DNA from 2 places in the Mannheimia glucosida genome. Region 2 is predicted to be linked to the other one. Evidence: riboswitches for the same ligand, from Rfam matches in the RefSeq annotation. Region 2 holds a riboswitch; the other holds the start of a gene.
The links. A riboswitch is a leader RNA that binds a small molecule or an ion and turns the genes downstream of it on or off. The one in region 2 is predicted to bind lysine.
Positions count from the first base shown of each region.

Region 1 (3,403 bases), 120 kb from region 2:
GTACCTTTGAAGATTTAGTTTCTCGTAATAAAGCCGGCAAAGCGGTTATTTCTTTAACCGAAAATGCAAAAGTGCTTCCGCCACAACTGCTTGAGAGCGATGACAATTTATCTTTAGTGGCAATGAGTAATGTCGGCAGAATGTTGGTTTTCCCGGTGAGTGAACTACCGGCACTTTCCAAAGGTAAAGGCAATAAAATTATCAATATTTCCGCTGCCTCAGCAAAATCCGGTGATGAATATTTAGCCCGTTTATTGGTCATCAAACCAACCAACTCATTGGTTTTTGTGTCCGGCAAACGTAAAATTACATTAAAACCGAGCGATATTGACAACTACCGCGGCGAACGTGCAAGAAAAGGCTCACAGCTTGTAAGAGGGCTTAGTACTAATGCGACGGTGGAGATTGTGGAGTAAAGGGAAGAAGCGGTTAGGGGGTAAATCCAACAATTTTGCCCCAAATAACCGCTTGCAATGGAGTTATTGCTTATTCAAATAAGCCTTTGTGAAGCGAACGAACCACATCGTCTGCTTCTGCATTTTTCACTAAGGTGCAAACATTATTGCTGCTTGCTCCATAGCTGATTAGGCGAATGTTGTAATTCTCAAGAGTGTGGAATAATTTTTTCGCCACACCGGACTGAGCGTGTAAGTTGTTGCCGATAATAGCGACTAAAGCGAGGTCGCTTTCTACTTGCACATTGCAATATGCGTTGAGTTCATCGAGTAGTTCGGCTGATAACATATCCGCACCCGAAGAGGCTGAGCCCGTTTTATCTAGGGTTAATGCAACGCTGACTTCGGAAGTGGTAATCACATCAACCGAAATTTTGTGTTTTGCTAAAATCGCAAATACATTCGCTAAGAAACCTTGTGCGTGTAGCATTGAAAGGCTGGAAAGCGTGAGTAAGATTTGGTTGCGGCGTAATGCAATCGCACGGAAAGTCGGGCGTGGTTGTGGATCACGGGTTACCCAAGTACCGCCTTGTTCCGGTGCTTTACTTGAGCCTACGTATACTGGAATATTACTACGCACTGCCGGCAATAAGGTTGCAGGGTGTAATACTTTTGCCCCAAAGGTTGCCATTTCTGCCGCTTCGTTAAATGCCATTGTGTCAATGCGTTGAGCGTTCGGTACAACACGAGGATCGGTAGTATAAATCCCCGGTACGTCTGTCCAAATGAGTACATCGTTAGCATTTAATACTTCTGCTAACAATGCAGCAGAGTAGTCTGAACCGCCACGTCCTAAAGTGGTGGTTTTGCCTTCATCATCACGACCGATAAAGCCCTGTGTAATCACAATTTTGCCTGATGCGATTAATGGCTTAATCACATTGTCTGATTGTTGCTGGGTTTTCTCGTCATTTGGTGCTGCTTTTCCATAATGGTTGTTTGTTGCCACAACGTCACGCACATCTACCCATACTGCCGGGTGTCCACGTTCAATTAATAATTGCGTGAAGATTTTGGTGGACATCATTTCCCCGTGGCTGATTAACTCATCACTTAAGGCGGCTGAGGTAGCTAGGCTGGCTGATTCTGCTAATGTTTCAATACGTTCTAATAATTCGTCGATTTCCGCTTTAACGGCATCTTGATGTTGTAATTTTTCAATAATATTGTATTGAATTTGGCGGACTGCTGCGATGACTTCATCACGGTGTTCTTTTTCACAGCCGTTAGCAAGTTCCACTAAGTAATTTGTTACGCCGGCAGAGGCAGAAAGCACAACCACACGAGTATTTGCATCAGCAATTACAATATTGGCAGAAGAGGTCATTGCATCAAAATTTGCAACACTTGTACCACCAAATTTAGCCACAGAAAGATGAGACATAATAAAAATTTCCTTAAAACAAAAATAGATAAATATTGTGTTAGGGGATATTCGGAAAGGAAATTTGAGTAGATTATACGGTTTTATTGTTGAACCAATTAATCAGAGCACTCCATTTAATATGGTAAAATAACCTATTAAATGACAGCTGATAGGATTCAACCTATTCAGCCGATGTTAATTCCAGTCTAGTGAATTCACACCTCGGCAATCACTCCCATCACTTAATTCTCAAACGGCCCTAGTTGCCTAAAATCAAGTTGCCTGAGTGTTGCACCTCTCCCGTAATGGCAAGCCCATTACTCTTTTTCAACAGTATTGAAAAGTGTGCATAGAAATACCGTTTTATTAATGTTTTGTCAATGAATATTTAGGTAATCCAGTGCTATTTAGATAATTATTTAAAATATCACGATAAAAAGTGAACATATTTCTAATATTGAATAAAAACTCCTAAAAAATATTTTGAAATGGATCACAAAACCAAATTTATTTGATTGTTCTTTAATCGGTTTTTTCCTATGCTTAAGTTACTCATTATGAGGTATTTTTGGAGGCTTTTATGAGTACATTAACCTATTTACAAAAAATTGGGCGTGCATTAATGGTGCCGGTTGCTGCATTACCGGCAGCTGCATTATTAATGGGTATAGGCTATTGGATTGATCCGGACGGCTGGGGAGCGAATAGCCAATTAGCGGCATTGCTAATTAAGTCTGGGGCGGCAATTATTGATAATATGTCTATTCTGTTTGCTGTGGGCGTGGCATTTGGTATGTCAAAAGAAAAAGATGGGGCAGCCGCATTATCCGGTTTAGTCGGGTACTTAGTGATTACCACTTTGTTGTCTCCGGGGGCTGTTGCTCAGCTAAAGGGGATTGCAGTTGATCAAGTGTCTGCAGCATTCGGTAAAATCAACAACCAATTTATCGGGATCTTAGTAGGGGTTATTTCAGCCGAAATTTATAACCGTTTCTACCAAGTAGAGTTACCGAAAGCATTGTCTTTCTTTAGCGGTAAACGATTGGTACCGATTGTGGTGTCAGTGGTAATGATTGTGGTGTCATTTATCTTACTCTATGTCTGGCCGGTTATTTTTGGTGCTTTAGTCTCTTTTGGGGAATCTATCAAAGATATGGGAGCGTTAGGGGCAGGTATTTATGCTTTCTTTAATCGTTTGTTAATTCCGGTTGGATTACACCATGCATTAAACTCGGTTTTCTGGTTTGATGTTGCAGGTATTAATGATATTCCAAACTTCTTAGGTGGAGCAAAATCATTGGCTGAGGGCAAAGCAGTGATAGGGGTAACAGGTATGTATCAAGCTGGTTTCTTCCCGGTGATGATGTTTGGCTTACCTGCGGCAGCATTAGCTATTTACCACAGCGCGAAACTGGCTAAGAAAGTGCAAGTAGCCTCTATTATGTTTGCTGCTGCTTTAGCTTCGTTCTTCACCGGCATTACGGAACCGCTTGAATTTGCCTTTATGTTTGTTGCACCTGTGCTTTATGTGGTTCACGCTTTATTAACCGGATTATCTGTTTATATTGCTGCCTCAATGGAA
Region 1 covers NZ_CP176502.1:1,739,039-1,742,441, reverse strand. The annotation lists gene parC (DNA topoisomerase IV subunit A) at 1-416, shown strand, start outside; gene lysC (lysine-sensitive aspartokinase 3) at 487-1,839, opposite strand; lysine riboswitch at 1,938-2,129, opposite strand; gene nagE (N-acetylglucosamine-specific PTS transporter subunit IIBC) at 2,402-3,403, shown strand, end outside.
Region 1: it holds a riboswitch for lysine, as region 2 does, so the genes downstream of both, lysC (lysine-sensitive aspartokinase 3) here and ACJ7Z2_RS08895 (Na+/H+ antiporter NhaC family protein) in region 2, are expected to answer to the same signal.

Region 2 (3,403 bases):
AATGTTTCGTGGTTTCCAATCACGGCAGCAATTTCTACATCTAATCCACCATAGTAATTTTTCATCAGTAAGTCGCCTAAACAATGTGCTTCTTTGGTAACTAAAATAACGATACGTTTTCTTTGTTTAGGGAGTAATTTATAGCTTGAGCCTTCAGGTAAGGTAAATTTTAAATCAGCGAGTAAGGTTTCATCATTAAAAATTCCGTTTAATTCGGTACGCATAAAAAAACGTTTAGTTTCATTCTCAACAAATTCAGAATTTTTAATAATATTTAATTGGTGCTTATAGCAAATATTGGTAATTTTAGCGACAAGTCCTGTATCATCAGGACATTCGGTTAATAATATTTTGTGTTGTTGTAGCATTTCATTTCCTATTATAAAAATAAGAGAACTCAATTGAGTTCTCTTTAAACTAAAAATAGTTATAGCCAATTAAATAGCAAAATCTTCTAATTTTTTACCACTATCTAAAGCATCTTGTAATGCCTTTGGTGTTCTGCCTTGACCTGTCCAAGTTTTCTCATTGCCGTTAGCATCAACAAATTTATATTTAGCCGGGCGAGGTGATAGTGCTTTACGTGCTTTGCGGGTTTTGATTACTTTATCTGCTAATAATTCCGCTAATTCATCAATAGATAACCCATCTTGTTTTAGCATTTCTCTATATTTATTTAAACTTTCTAGTTGTTTTAGTTTTTCTAATTCTTCCTGTTTCATTTCTTCTTCTTTTTCAGCAATAATTATATCTAATTTCTCAGAAATTGATTTTAATTGCTCTAATGCTAAATCTTTAGCCAAAGCCCTTAAGCTGCGGATATTCAAAAGACTTTTTAAAGCTGACATTTTACTCTCCTAAATTAATGTTTTATATAAGTAGCTTTTATGCTCCTTTTATCATATCTCAAAAGGCATTTTAGGTAAATAAGCATAAATAAAAAAATAGATACTTTATATCTAAAGATATTCGTGCTATCTTAAACACTGTCCTACAAATTGTAGAGGTGCGAATTCAATAAGTATTTCTTCTGAGTGGAAAACGATGAAGGGGAAGGAAAGGTGGATTTGCCGAAATCAATTAAGCGTCATCTTAATTGGTTGGGGTCGTTGTCGAAAGAAACGACACTGTCGTAGTAAATGCTACGGAGTGCTACTGTTAGGGTGGGTTTCAGATATTTCACATTTGCCTTCCTTTCATATTTATTTTTATAAATATCCCAGTAGATCTCTTGTTTGGCTATTCTTATTTATACAAATTATACACAGTCATTTTAGAGGTTTTATGAATCTAGTTGATTATTCTACGTCACTTTGGTCGGTATTGCCGGCACTGATTGCGCTAATATTGGCAATTGTGACACGCAAGGTGATTATTTCACTTAGCATTGGTATTCTCTTTGGTGCATTTATGCTTACTAATAGCAATTTTCTTGATGCACTTACTTATATTAAAAATAGCGTTGTTTCTTTAGTTTATAAAGGGGCTGAAGAAGGATTAAATTCAAATAATGTTAACATTATTTTATTTTTGCTTTTATTAGGGGTGTTAACGTCATTATTAAGTATTTCAGGTAGTAATCAGGCGTTTGCGAATTGGGCGCAGAAAAAGGTAAAAGGCAAACGAGGCGCAAAATTAATGGCGGCAGGTTTGGTTTTCTTTACCTTTATTGATGACTATTTCCACAGTTTAGCAGTAGGTGCGATTGCCCGACCTGTTACGGATAAATTCCGTGTTTCTCGTGCTAAATTAGCTTATATTTTAGATTCTACTGCCGCTCCAATGTGTGTGTTAATGCCAATTTCAAGCTGGGGGGCTTATATTATTACCTTAATAGCTGGCTTATTGGCTACGCATTCCATCACAGGCTATTCGCCACTAGGCGCATTTATGACAATGAGCGCAATGAACTTTTACGCCATTTTTGCGATGATTATGGTGTTCTTTGTGGCATATTTCTCATTTGATATTGGTTCGATGGCGCGTTTTGAACGTCAAGCAGCGCATTTAGCAGAATTAGATGATGAGCAAATTGAAACGAAAGGACACGTGCGCGATTTGATTTTGCCAATTATTGCACTTATTGTTGCTACAGTCTCAATGATGATGAAAACAGGTGCAGATGCACTGGCCGAATCAGGTGCTTCATTTTCTATACTAGGTGCTTTTGAAAATACTACGGTAGGCATTTCATTAGTTGTTGGTGGTGTGGCAGGGCTTATAGTTGCAACTATTTGTATCATTACAAGCGGTAATATTTCTTTTAAAAATTACGTCCGTGCTTATGGCTTAGGTGTGAAGATGATGTCTGGTGCAATCACTATTCTCTTCTTTGCGTGGACAATAAACGGTGTAGTAAGTGATATGCAAACAGGGAAATATCTATCAGGATTGGTTGCAGAAAGCATTGGAGCAGAGTTTTTACCTGCAATTCTATTTGTGTTAGCCGCAGCAATGGCGTTTTCAACAGGAACTAGCTGGGGAACATTTGGCATTATGTTGCCAATTGGGGCCGCAATGGCAGTGCATTCAGATCCAGCATTAATTATTCCTTGTTTATCTGCAGTAATGGCTGGTGCGGTCTGTGGTGATCACTGTTCTCCGGTATCTGATACCACTATTCTTTCTTCAACAGGCGCACAATGTAATCATATGGATCATGTTATTTCTCAATTACCTTATGCTTTATTAGTTGCAACCGCTTCTATTGTTGGCTACTTAGTGGTAGGCTTTACCCAATCAGCGGTATTGGGATTTATTGCTACAGCTATTGTTATGGCAATACTCATTTTGCTTTTTAAAGAAAAAAAGCATTAATTTCTGAAAATGTGAAGGGAATCACAGAATGAGATTTATTGATGAGATAAAATAGCACTCAAGATATGGATATCGAATGTTGTGTTATATAAATCTTAAAATAAGATCCTCCTAGCATTAGCGTACCTTTTGGTACGCTTTTTTCTTTTATGGCAATATTATTTCTTGCAATTTTAAATTTTTTGTACTACTTTAATAGTACATTTTAAATTTGAGGGTGAAAAGATGAAAATAGCATTAGTCACAGGAGCAACCGCAGGCTTTGGGTTGGCAATTTGTAAATTATTGCTTCAATCGGGTTATAAAGTAATTGGCACGGGCAGACGGGCAGAGCGTTTAGAAGAACTGCATTTGCAATTTGGCGATAAATTTCTACCGCTTGCATTTGATATTCAACAGCCCGATGAGGTCGAAAAAGCATTGAATAGCCGCCCTAAAGCGTGGCAACAAATTGATTTATTAGTAAACAATGCAGGCCTTGCACTCGGCTTAGAACCTGCACAGAAAGCAGATTTGAACGACTGGTATCAAATGATCGATACCAATATTAAAGGATTGGTAACGATGACACGCTTAGTTTTGCCTG
Region 2 covers NZ_CP176502.1:1,855,202-1,858,604, reverse strand. The annotation lists gene purU (formyltetrahydrofolate deformylase) at 1-368, opposite strand, end outside; gene ACJ7Z2_RS08900 (H-NS family nucleoid-associated regulatory protein) at 438-848, opposite strand; lysine riboswitch at 994-1,163, shown strand; gene ACJ7Z2_RS08895 (Na+/H+ antiporter NhaC family protein) at 1,285-2,817, shown strand; gene ACJ7Z2_RS08890 (SDR family oxidoreductase) at 3,043-3,403, shown strand, end outside.